3 regions of the Zafaria sp. Z1313 genome follow, and region 2 is predicted to be linked to each of the others. Evidence: riboswitches for the same ligand, from Rfam matches in the RefSeq annotation. Region 2 holds a riboswitch; each other region holds the start of a gene.

Region 1 (4,068 bases), on a different contig from region 2:
TCGGGGCGCAGCCCCGGATCGGCGAGGACGGCCTCGACCTCCTGGACGGCGGCGACGACGACGGAGTCCACGGCGAAAGCGTTCGCCGAGATCTCCCCGATCACCTGCAGGACCTGCGGCTCCCGCCGCGGCGGCACGCCCGTCCCCGTGCTGAACGCGCGCGTGCGGGCCTGCACGGCCGAGCGGGCGTCGGCGAGCGCGGCGCGGCAGATGCCGGCCTGGACGGCGAGCAGGACCAGCTGGAACACGGCGGACTCGGGGTGGGCGGCCAGGTCCTCGGGGCCGAGCAGGGTGTCGACGGGGACGTCCTCGAAGTGGGTCGAGCCGGTGCCCGTGAGCTGCTGGCCGAAGCCGTCCCAGTCGTCGAAGATCTTCACGCCCGAGTGCTGGGTCGAGACGATCCCGACGTGCCGCCCCTCCGCGGACGGATGCGAGGCGGCGACGGCGACCCAGTCGGCGAAGATCGTTCCGGTGCAGTAGTACTTCTTCCCGCTGATCCGCAGCCGCCCCTCGCCGGCCTCGGCGAAGACGGTGTTGTGCCCGCCGAGGGGGTTGCCGCCGCGCTCGGTGTAGGCGTTGCCGACGAGCTGGCCGGCCGTGAAGCGCGCGAACCAGCGCTCCCTCACGGCCTCGTCGGGATGCTTCAGGACGAGCTCGGTGAAGCCGATGTGCGCGCGCAGCAGGTGCGCGACCTGGGAGTCGGCCTCCGCGAGCTCGATCAGCAGGCGGAACGTGTCCGTCAGCGAGGCCCCGTGGCCGCCGTGCTCCCGCGGGACGCGCAAGGCGCCGAAGCGGGCCCGGTTGAGCCAGCCCACCTGCTCGAATGGCAGGATGCGCTGGGCGTCCCGCTGGGCGGCTCCCGCGGCGATCTCCGCGAACACGGGGCGGAACTGCGCCGCGAGCTCCTCGTAGGCCTCCCCCACGGGGACGCCCGGCGTGAGCTTGAGCAGGTGGCGCGGTTGCGGCGCGGATTCGTCGACGGGCAGGCCCTCGGCGACGTGGACGGTGTCGAAGGCGTCGGTGGTCCCGGGCAAAGAAGTCATGGCGATCTCCATCGGTCCTGGCGGTAGCACCTTCCTCCCGTTCCCGGGAAGGGGTTGCTGCGGCGTCACGGAGCCAGATCTCTCGGCCGCTCTGGATGGTTTGTTGCGTCCATTCTGGACACGATCGCGGCCCGGACGCGAACGCGACGGCCTCCGGACCGGCCCGCCCGGGGCGCCGAGCACGGCGAACGGATCGAACATCAGGGCGGGGAAACCGCCAAACAACGCGGATTCTTCACCGACCGACCTCCTCGGACGGACCCCGCGAAACAATTCGCAACGAAGACGCCATTCTTTGCCGCGCCGCCGTCATGTGACGTTCACTGGAAGGGCAACCATCCAGAGCGGCCGAGAGATCTGGCTCGACGACGCCGCAGCAACCACCCCGACCGGGACCGGTGCTACCGCCAGGACCGATGGAGATGATCATGACCGCTGCACCCGCCCCCACGACCGCCGGGCCCGCACGCCTTGTGGCGCCGGAGTCCCCGGGCCCGACCGGACGCCCCGGGACGCCTCGGACCGCCGCCGGGGCCGCGCTGCCCGTCGCCTTCGAGGCCCTCACCCGCTCGTTCGGCTCCGGCGACTCCGCGCGCACGGTCCTGGCCGGCATCGACTTCGAGGTCGCCGCGGGCGAGGTCCTGGCGATCCTCGGCCCCTCCGGCTGCGGCAAGTCGACCCTGCTGCGCGCCGTCGCCGGGCTCGACGCTCCCACCTCCGGGCGCGTGGCGATCGGCACGGAGCCGGTCAACGGCCTCGACGAGCGCACCGCCGTCGCCTTCCAGGAACCCCGGCTCCTGCCGTGGCAGTCGGTCCGCGCCAACGTCGAGCTCGGGCTGCCGCGCGGCACGTCGAAGGCGGAGGCCGCCCAGCGCGTCGACGAACTGCTCGAGCTCGTCGAGCTCGGACCCTACGCCGGCCACCGTCCGCGCGAGATCTCCGGGGGCATGGCGCAGCGCACCTCGCTGGCCCGCGCGCTCGCCCGCCGCCCCGGCGTCCTGCTCCTCGACGAGCCGTTCGGCGCCCTCGACGCCCTGACCCGGCTCAAGATGCAGGACCTGCTCCTGGACATCCACCGCGCCCACCCGGCCACCGTCCTGCTCGTCACCCACGACGTCGACGAGGCCCTCCAGCTGGCCGACCGGATCCTGGTGCTCGGCCCCACCGGGAGCGGCCAGGGAGCGGGAATCGCCCAGGTCCTCGAGGTCCCCGGCGAGCGCCCGCGGGACCGCGCCTCGGCCGAGCTCGCCGCGCTGCGCTCCTCCCTCCTGGAGACGCTCGGCGTCGACCCGCACCGCCGCTGAACCACACCCGCACGACTTCCGGCCCCGCGCCGCGCCCGAGCCGGGCGGCCCCGGGAAGCCGGGCCCCGGCGTCGTTCCCTGGACGCCGCCCGCCATCACCACCACAGCAAAGGACCGTTCCATGACCCGCACCGCTTCCGCCCACCTGTCCCGCCGCCGCCTCCTGGGCCTCGGCACCGCCGGCGCCGCCGCCGTCCTGCTCGCCGCCTGCGCCGGCGAGGGATCCGGGCAGGCCGGGGCCGCCACGGCCGCCGGCGACGCCGCGGGATCCGGCGCCACCACCCTGAACATCGACTTCGCCACCTACAACCCGCTGAGCCTGGTCATCAAGGAGAAGGGCTGGCTGGAAGCCACGCTCGCCGACCGCGGCGTCACCGTGAACTGGATCCAGTCCGCCGGCTCGAACAAGGCCAACGAGGCGCTGCGCGCCGGCGCGGTCGACGTCGGCTCGACCGCAGGCTCCGCCGCCCTCCTGGCCCGCGCCAACGGTTCGCCGATCAAGGTCGTCAGCCTCTACTCGCAGCCGGAATGGGCCGCGCTCGTCGTCCCCTCCGGATCGCCCATCACCTCCGTGGAGGAGCTCAAGGGCAAGCAGATCGCCGCCACCAAGGGCACCGACCCCTACTTCTTCCTCGTCCAGGCGCTCGAGGAGGCCGGGCTGTCCATCAACGACGTCACGGTGCAGAACCTGCAGCACGCCGACGGACGCGCCGCCCTCGAGAACGGCTCCGTGGACGCGTGGGCCGGGCTCGACCCGATCATGGCGGGGGCCGAGGAGGCCGGCGCGACGCTGCTCTACCGCAACCTCGACTTCAACACCTACGGATTCCTCAACGCCACCGAGGAGTTCCTGGAGGCCTCCCCCGAGCTCGCGCAGGCCGTCGTCGACGCCTACGAGAAGGCCCGCGGATGGGCCGCCGAGAACCCGGAGGAGACGGCCTCCATCCTCGCCGGCGTCGCCGGGCTGGACCAGGCCGTCGCGGACAAGGTCATCCTCGAGCGCTCCAACCTCGACGTCGACCCCGTACCCGGCGAGGCCCAGGTCACCGTCCTCACGGCGATCGCCCCGACCCTCGTGGACACGGGCGACGTCAAGACCCAGGCCGACGTCGACGAGGCCATCGCGAGCATCGTCGAGGCGTCCTTCGCCGGGAAGGCCGACGCCTCCACCATCAAGGAGGCGTGATGGCGTTCGGCCCCAACACGAGCGCCGTCGCCGAGGAGGCGATCGCCCGCGGCACGGCCGGGGGATCCGCCGGCACCGGGAGTTCCGGCCCGCGGCGTGGCACGGCCGGCGGGAAGCGGCGCGGGCGGCGCGTGCTGCTCGGCGCCGTCGTCCCGCTGCTCCTGCTGGCGCTGTGGCAGGCGTCGAGCACGCTCGGCTGGGTGAGCGAGAACCGCCTGCCGGCCCCGTTGTCCGTGCTCTCGGCCGGCGTGGACCTGGCCGAGCGCGGCGAGCTGTGGACGCACATCGGCATCTCCGTGCAGCGCGTCCTGCTGGGCTTCGGCATCGGCGCCGCGCTGGGCCTGGCCGTCGGCTCGCTCGTCGGGCTCTCGCGGCGGGCCGACGCGCTCCTGGGACCCACGATCGGGGCGTTCCGCGCCGTGCCGTCCCTGGCCTGGGTGCCTCTGTTGATCCTGTGGCTGAAGATCGGCGAGGACTCGAAGGTCACGCTCATCGCGATCGGCGCGTTCTTCCCGATCTTCACCACGATCTACCT
Region 2 (4,068 bases):
AGGCGCCGGACACCCCGAGAGCTGCCACCGCAGGAGGACCCATGCGCGCGACCATCATCCACGGCCCCGGCGACATCCGCGTCGAGGACCGCCCGGAGCCCCGCCTCCTCGCGGCCTCGGACGCCGTGGTGCGGGTGACCGCCAGCTGCGTCTGCGGCTCCGACCTCTGGCCCTACCGCGGCGTGCGCCCCACGGAGGACCCCCGGGCGATCGGCCACGAGTTCGTCGGCATCGTCGAGCAGGTCGGGGACGGTGTCGAGACCCTGACTCCCGGCGACTTCGTGATCGCCCCGTGGGCCAACAGCTGCGGTCGCTGCCCGGCGTGCCGCGATGGCGTCCACGTGGCGTGCGAGCACCGCGCCTCCTGGGGCGGTCAGGACGAGCACGGGCTGCCCGTCGACGGCGGCCAGGGCGAGGCGGTCCGTGTCCCCAACGCGGACGGCACGCTCGTGGCCGTCCCGCTCGAGCGGATCCCCGCGGACCGCCGCGAGGGCGCGGACGGACTGCCGGACGAGGCCCTGCTCAAGTCCCTCCTGACCCTCTCGGACGTCATGGGCACGGGGCACCACGCGGCCGTCGCCGCCGGGGTCGGGCCCGGCAAGAGCGTCGTCGTGGTCGGCGACGGCGCCGTGGGCCTGTGTGCCGTCCTCGCGGCGAAGCGGCTCGGTGCCGAGCGGATCATCGCGATGTCCCGCCACGACGACCGTGCCGCGCTCGCCCGGGAGTTCGGGGCGGACGACGTCGTCGCGGAGCGCGGCCAGGAGGCCGCCGCGCGGGTGCGTGGGCTGCTGGGCGGGGTGCTCGCGGACTGCGTGCTCGAATGCGTCGGGAGCGCCGAGTCCATGGACCAGGCGCTGCGCTCGACCCGGCCCGGCGGTTCCGTGGGCTTCGTCGGCGTCCCGGCGGGAGGCGCGGAGCTGCCGATCGGGGTCCTCTTCTCCAAGAACATCTCCGTCGGCGGCGGGGCGGCCTCGACGCGCGCCTACCTGCCCGAGCTGCTCGAGGACGTCCTCGAGGGCCGGATCGACCCGGGACGGGTCTTCGACGCGGTGCTGCCGCTCGAGGAGGCGGCCGAGGCCTACCGGGCGATGGACGAGCGGCGTTCCATCAAGGTCATGCTGACCCCGTAGGACGCAGCCGGAAGAACGACGTCCCGGCCCGCTCGTGGGCGCCGGGGACGAGGAGCCGGCGCAGGTCCGGGCTCCACTCCACGTCCGCGAGCACGCGCCCGCGGACGGCCTCGGAGACGGCGTCGAAGTCCTCCGCCTCGAGGAGCCACTCCACCTCGCCCGTATTCAGGCGCACGATGCGGCGGTGGGCGTCGAGCCGGAGCGTGGCGGAGACCCAGTCGCCCGCGAAGCGCGGCGCCGAGCGGGCCGCGGGGCGGCGGGCGGACCGGCGCGGGGCGGCGGTCGTGGCGCCGGCGGCCGCACCGCGGGAGGCCGGGGAAGCCGGCCCGTCGGGGCCGGTGAGGGGATGCTGAAGAGTCGCCATGGCGTTCCTTCCGGACTGTCCTTGCCCGGACGCGGCTGCGCGCGGGCCGCTTCGTCATCCGAACCACCCGCCGAACAATCCGGTCCGCGGACGTGCCGCGGTTCGCAGTGGGGTTGGTGCATGGCCAGTCGGAGCTTGGCGCCATGTCTCGTGAAGCTGGAACCAGTCTAGGCACCGGTACCGGAGCCGTGGCAAGGCCGCGGCGCCCGGGCCGACATCCGGCGTCGTACTCCGGGGCACAACGCCCCTCGGCGCCGCCGGATGACCCCGGATGACGCGTCCTAGGCCTCCAGGAGGCCGCGGATGTCGTCGGCCGTCATCGCGGAGCCGAAGCCCTCGCCCTCGTCCATGACGGAGGAGATCAGCTTCCGCTTGGCGTCCTGCAGCGCCACCACCTTGTCCTCGATCGTGTCCTTGGCGACCAGCCGGTACACCATGACGTTGCGCGTCTGCCCGATCCGGTGCGTCCGGTCCACGGCCTGGGATTCGGCGGCGGGGTTCCACCACGGGTCCAGGAGGAAGCAGTAGTCGGCCTCGGTCAGGTTCAGGCCGAAGCCGCCGGCCTTGAGCGAGATCAGGAACACGGGGGCGCGGCCGGACTTGAACTCCGCGATCACGTCGGCGCGGCGCCGCGTGGAGCCGTCGAGGTACGCGTACTCGACGCCCTCGGTCTCGAGTCGGGCCGCGGCCTTCTTGAGGAAGGAGGTGAACTGGCTGAACACGAGCGCGCGGTGTCCCTCGGCGAGGACGTCCTCGAGCTGCTCGAACAGGACGTCGAGCTTGGCGGACGCCACGCCGTCGTACTCGGGGTCCACGAGCGAGGCGTCGAGCGAGAGCATCCGCAGCAGGGTCAGCGACTGGAAGATCGTGAAGCGGTTCCGGTCCATGTCCTCGACGAGGCGCAGGATCTTCTGCCGCTCGCGCTGCAGGTGGGTGTCGTAGATCTTCCGGTGCTTCGGCGCGAGCTCGACGTGCAGGACCTGCTCCTGCTTGGGCGGCAGGTCGGTGACCACGGCGGACTTGGTGCGGCGCAGCATAAACGGCCGGATCCGCCGCCGCAGCCGCGCGAGCGGCTCGTCGAGGCCCTGCTTCTCGATGGGCCGCTGGTACTGCTCGGCGAAGCGCACGGCGGAGGGGAAGAGCCCGGGGGAGGTGATCGCGAAGATCGACCAGAGCTCCATGAGGTTGTTCTCCATGGGCGTGCCCGTGATGGCGAGCTTGAAGCGCGCGTTCAGGTCGCGGGCCGCGTGGTGGGCCTTGGTCGCCTTGTTCTTCACGAACTGCGCCTCGTCGAGCACGAGCCCGGCCCAGTGCACGGAGTGGTAGGCCTCGGCGTCGAGCCGGAAGAGGGTGTAGGAGGTGACGACGACGTCGTTCTCCGCGGCGAGTTCGGCCAGCCGCCGCGGGGCGCGGGCCTGGGTGTCGGTGACGGCGGCGACCGTGAGCGAGGGGGCGAAGCGCGCGGCCTCGTCGGCCCAGTTCGAGACGACGGAGGTGGGGGCAACGACGAGGAAGGGGCCGGGCACCAGGGCGGAGGACGACGCCGGGGCCCCGGCCGCCGCCTCGAGCGCCGCGGGGGCGGGGGCCGGGTCGGCGGACGCCCACTGCTCCTTGGCGTGGAGCATGAGGGCGAGGGTCTGCACGGTCTTGCCGAGGCCCATGTCGTCGGCGAGGACCCCGCCGAGCCCGTTGCGCCACAAGCGGGCGAGCCATGTGAAGCCCTCGTGCTGGTAGGGGCGCAGCCGGGCGTCGAGCGTGCCGGGTAGTTCCGCCGGCTCGCCCTCGGCCGCCCCGAGCAGGGCGCCGACGCCCGCGAACCACGAGTCCGGGCCCTCCGTGTGGGTCGCGAGGGCGTCGAGCTCCTCCCACAGCGAGGCCTGGTAGCGCGTGAGGCGCAGCTCGTGGGACTTCTCCGTGAGCTGTCCGGCCTCGGTGACGAGCTCGCGCAGCTTGTCGAAGAGGGGCTGTTCGAGCGAGAAGTACGTCTTGTCCGGCATGAGCATCCGCGTCTGCCCGCGGGAGAGGGCGCGGAGGATGTCGGCGAACGGGATGCGCAGCTCGCCGACCGCGATCACGAGGCCGAGGTCGAACCAGTCGCGGCGTTCGGACTCGACGGTCGTGACGGTGAGCTCGGGGGACTCGGTGAGCTCGTGGTAGTCCGGTTGCGTGCCCTGGGTGACGACGACGAGTCCGTCGATCGCCTCGAGAGCGGGCAGGGTGCGCCGCACGAAGTCCACGGTGTCGAGGCCGCGGAGGGTGCGCGGGGCGAGGACGCGCGCCGCGAGGGACGGGGTGCGCTCGAGGACCTCGAGGGCCGCGTTCTCGAGCTCGGTCTCCGCCTCGGCATCCCGCGTGTCCGCGTCGACCGGGACCTGTCCGTAGTCGAAGTCCCAATCCAGCTCGGCCGTGTCGTCGCCGCGGTAGCGCACGCGCAGCACGAGCTTCGGCGGCTCGATCGGGGGCAGCTCCACGGACCGGTCCGGGCTGAGCACCGCGACGCGGCGGCCGAGGCGCGGGTAGACCGTGGAGAGGAAGCCGTCGATGTCCGACTCCGGGACGGTGACGGCCTCGGGG
Region 3 (4,068 bases), on a different contig from region 2:
GCTCCGTGTCGATGGTCCGACCCGGGCCGATGAAGCCGTCCCACCACCCGGGTTCCGCCCCGTCCCCGCGCGCCACGTGGGTGTCCCCCGTCAGGGCGTGCTGCAGCAGGACCGCGTTCGATGCGTCGGCGTTGAGCCTCCCCCACGTCTCGTAGGCGAGGTCCACGGCGGGCAGGAACCCCCCGGTCTCGAAGGCGAAGGCGCCCGTGCGCAGCACGCGCAGGATGCCGTCGCCGGAGGGCACGCCGGACGGGGCGGCCGCCTGGCCGCCCCGTCCGATCGTGCCGCGTGCGGTGTCGACGTCGATGCTCACTTCACCGCTTCGAGGTCGGCGGCCGGAGCGTCGGCGGCGGAGGCCGCCGCGAAGCCGCCCTCCAGGTCCGCGATGATGTCGTCCACGTGCTCGATGCCCACGGCGATCCGGACCAGGCCGGGCGTGACGCCGGCCGAGCGGCGTTCCTGCTCGGTCAGCTGCGCGTGCGTGGTCGACGCCGGGTGGATGGCCAGGGAGCGCACGTCGCCGATGTTGGCGACGTGGGAGTGCAGCTGCAGCCCGTCGATGAAGGCCTGGCCCGCGGCGGCACCGCCGGCCAGTTCGAACGCGATCACGGCTCCCGTGCCGCGCGGACCGTACTTGCGTCCGCGCTCGAACCACGGGCTCGAGGGCAGCCCCGCATAGGCGACCGACACGACGTCGGAACGCGCCTCGAGCCACTCGGCGACCTTCTGGGCGTTGGCGACGTGGCGCTCGACCCGCAGGCTCAGGGTCTCGAGGCCCTGCGCGATCAGGAAGGCGTTGAAGGGCGCCACCGAGGAACCGAGGTCGCGCAGCAACTGCACGCGGGCCTTGAGGATGTAGGCGAGGTTGGCCCCGAGGATCCCGTCCACGCCGAGGTCGCGGGCGAAGACCAGTCCGTTGTAGGACTCGTCCGGGGTGTTGAAGCCCGGGAACCGCTCCGGATCCGCGGCGTAGTCGAAGCGGCCGGCGTCCACGATCACGCCGGCGATCGCCGTGCCGTGGCCGCCGAGGTACTTGGTCGCCGAGTGGATGACGACGTCGGCGCCCCACTCGATCGGGCGGACCAGGTACGGGGTGGACAGCGTGTTGTCCACGAGCAGCGGCACGCCGGCCTCGTGGGCCGCCGCGCTCACGCCCTCGATGTCCAGCACGTCCTGGCGCGGATTGGAGACGACTTCCCCGAAGAAGGCCTTGGTGTTGGGCTTGACGGCGTCGCGCCACAGCCCCAGGTCGTCCGGGTCGGCGACGAAGGTGACTTCGACGCCGAGGCGGGCGAGCGTGTGCTTGAGCAGGTTCTGCGTCCCGCCATAGAGGCTCGGGCTGGCCACGATGTGGTCGCCGGCGCCCGCGACGTTCAGGATCGCGAACGTCGTCGCGGCCTGCCCCGAGGACAGGAGCAGCGCGCCGACGCCGCCCTCGAGGTCCGCGATGCGGTTCTCCACGGCCTCCTGCGTGGGGTTGCCGATGCGCGTGTAGATCGGTTCGAGCTCGGCCAGCGCGAAGCGGGCCGCGGCGCTCTCGGCGCTCGGGAAGACGAACGAGGTGGTCTGGTAGATCGGCAGGGCCCGGGCGCCCGTGGCCGCGTCCGGACTCTGGCCGGCGTGGATCTGGCGCGTCTCGAAGTTCCAGTGGTTGGACATGGTGGCTTCCCTTCCATCGAAGGGCCGTTCCCCCGTCCGGCGGCCGTGCCTGCCGACGGGGTCGTGACCCGCGCTTGCCGGGCATCGGGATTGATGCTCGGCCCGGTCCTCACCCGGGGCACCCCACCGCGAGTGGAGGGTTGCCGGCCAGCAAACCGGGGTTTAGCGCTGGCACTCATGACCTGGGATCCAGTCTGGCCCGGGAGCGGGCGGGGCCGCAAGCGGCGCCGCGCGAATATGACGCGGCGTGAAAGCGGACGCGCCTCCGCGGCCGCCACAAGCAAGGGGAGCCTAAGTCGAGACCCACATCACAAAGTGCCATCATGAACCCATGATGAGGTTGGACCATGTTTCATATGCGTGCGGACAGGACGGTCTGGCGGCCACGGCGGCCAGGATCGAAGAACAGCTGGGGCTTGAATCGGTCAAGGGCGGTGTCCATCCGCGGTTCGGGACGCGGAACGTGATCTTCCCGCTCGAGAACAAGCAGTACCTCGAGGTCGTCGAGGTCCTGAACCATCCGGCCTCGGACAAGGCCCCGTTCGGGCAGGCCGTGAGGGCCCGCTCGGAAATGGGCGGCGGCTGGATGGGCTGGTGCGTGGCGGTGGAGGACCTCGCCCCCTTCGAGGAGCGGCTCGGACGCGCCTCGGTCCCCGGCAATCGCAAGTTCCCCGACGGCCGCGAGCTCACGTGGCAGCAGATCGGCATCAAGGGCCTGATCGCCGACCCGCAGGTGCCCTACATGCTGCGCTGGGACGACGGCACCGAGGAGCTGCACCCCTCCAAGGCGCTGGATCCGGCCGGCCGGATCAGCCGCATCGCGATCGCCGGTTCCGTCGAACGCGTCCGCGAGTGGCTCGGCACGCCGGAGAAGAACCCGCTCGAGGGAGTGGACGTCGAGTGGCAGGCCCCGAACGGCACCCCCGGCATCCTGTCCGTGACCTTCGAGACGCCGAACGGCCCGGTCACCCTCTAGCCCACGGCCCGCAAGGCGGGCCCGCTAGGAACCGATGCCGATCGCGGGCCCCAGGAGCGCGTATCCGACGAACCCGGCCGAGTCCAGGAGCGCGTGGGCGATCACGAGCGGCATGACCCGGCCGTAGCGGTGGTAGAACCAGCCGAAGGCGAGTCCCATGAGGGCGTTGCCGATGAACGGCCCGAACCCCTGGTAGAGGTGGTAGCTGCCGCGGAACAGCGCGCTGGCGACGATGACGGCCCAGGGGCCCCAGCCGATCCGGCGCAACACGTGGAAGAGGAAGCCGACGACGACGACCTCCTCGAGGATCCCGTGGCGCACCGCGGAGAGGACGAGCACGGGGATGGTCCACCAGAACGGATCCAGGGCCGCGGGGACGATCGCCGTGGTGATGCCCAGGGCCCGGCCCGCCGCGTAGACGCCGAGCGTGCCGACGCCGATCGCCCCGAACAGGAGCAGGCCCCAGCCGGCGTCGGGCCACGGGCGGCGGCCATCGAAGCCGAACAGCCGGAAGCCGTTGCGTCCGGCCTGGTGCAGGAAGAAGAAGACGAGCGCGACGGGTACGAGCGAGAAGCCGATGTCGAGGAGCTGGTACGTCAGGTCGAAGTACTGCCGGTCGTTCAGGCTCGTGTTCATGCGCGTCGTCTGCTGCGCGAGCGGCTCCCGGGACAGCTTGTCCAGCAGGTTCACAACGGCGTAGACGGCGGACTGGCCGAGCGAGAGGGCCAGGACCAGAAGCAGCTGGGCCCGCAGCATGTTCCGCTCGGTGCCCACGGCGGGCGGCTCGGGGTGCTTCATGGTCACCCAGCCTACGGCCCCTGCGGCCCCGGGGCGGCACCGAGCTCCCCCCTGCGCCGGAAGCGGTGGCCCCCGGGCACGGAACAGCCCGGCGGCTCCGCGTGGTGGCGCGCTTCCGCCGGGCTGTCCGTGGCCCGTGGCCGGTGGTGCCTGCTAGGCCAGGGCCGCGACCGCGGCGTCGTAGTCCGGTTCCTGGCCGGTCTCGGGGACGAGCTCGGTGTGCAGCACGGTGCGGTCCGCATCCAGGACGACGACGGAGCGCGCGTGCAGGCCCGCCAGCGGGCCGTCGATCAGCGTGGTGCCGTAGTCCTGCCCGAACGCGGAGCGGAAGGTGGAACCGGCCACGACATTCTCGATGCCCTCGGCGCCGCAGAAGCGGGACAGGGCGAACGGCAGGTCGGCGGAGACGCACACGACGGCGGTGTTCTCGAGCGAGGCGGCGAGTTCGTTGAAGCGGCGCACGCTCGCGGCGCAGACGCCCGTGTCGATGCTCGGGAAGATGTTCAGGACGACCCGGCGCCCGGCCAGGTCCTCGCTGCTCAGCGCGGACAGGTCCGCGGCGGTGAGCTCGAAGCCCGGGGCGGTGGTGCCGGCGGTCGGAAGCTCGCCGATGGTCTGGACGGGGGTTCCCCTGA

Evidence for each region. Region 2 has a riboswitch for S-adenosylmethionine ahead of ACQ3I4_RS10810 (hypothetical protein). Riboswitches for the same ligand answer to the same signal wherever they lie in the genome.
Region 1: linked by a shared signal. The riboswitch ahead of ACQ3I4_RS09925 (ABC transporter ATP-binding protein) and the one ahead of ACQ3I4_RS10810 (hypothetical protein) in region 2 are both predicted to bind S-adenosylmethionine.
Region 3: linked by a shared signal. The riboswitch ahead of ACQ3I4_RS01415 (bifunctional o-acetylhomoserine/o-acetylserine sulfhydrylase) and the one ahead of ACQ3I4_RS10810 (hypothetical protein) in region 2 are both predicted to bind S-adenosylmethionine.

The regions. Positions count from the first base shown of each region.
Region 1 covers NZ_JBNWUK010000008.1:95,030-99,097, reverse strand. Annotated here, with positions in the region: gene ACQ3I4_RS09930 (acyl-CoA dehydrogenase family protein) at 1-1,043, opposite strand, end outside; SAM riboswitch class I at 1,049-1,145, opposite strand; SAM riboswitch class I at 1,376-1,466, shown strand; gene ACQ3I4_RS09925 (ABC transporter ATP-binding protein) at 1,472-2,347, shown strand; gene ACQ3I4_RS09920 (aliphatic sulfonate ABC transporter substrate-binding protein) at 2,469-3,533, shown strand; gene ACQ3I4_RS09915 (ABC transporter permease) at 3,533-4,068, shown strand, end outside.
Region 2 covers NZ_JBNWUK010000010.1:35,235-39,302, reverse strand. Annotated here, with positions in the region: gene ACQ3I4_RS10815 (zinc-dependent alcohol dehydrogenase family protein) at 42-1,130, shown strand; gene ACQ3I4_RS10810 (hypothetical protein) at 1,114-1,494, opposite strand; SAM riboswitch class IV at 1,507-1,650, opposite strand; gene ACQ3I4_RS10805 (DEAD/DEAH box helicase) at 1,776-4,068, opposite strand, start outside.
Region 3 covers NZ_JBNWUK010000001.1:313,524-317,591, reverse strand. Annotated here, with positions in the region: gene metX (homoserine O-acetyltransferase MetX) at 1-280, opposite strand, end outside; gene ACQ3I4_RS01415 (bifunctional o-acetylhomoserine/o-acetylserine sulfhydrylase) at 310-1,659, opposite strand; SAM riboswitch class IV at 1,725-1,842, opposite strand; gene ACQ3I4_RS01410 (VOC family protein) at 1,991-2,635, shown strand; gene ACQ3I4_RS01405 (CPBP family intramembrane glutamic endopeptidase) at 2,660-3,433, opposite strand; gene tpx (thiol peroxidase) at 3,587-4,068, opposite strand, start outside.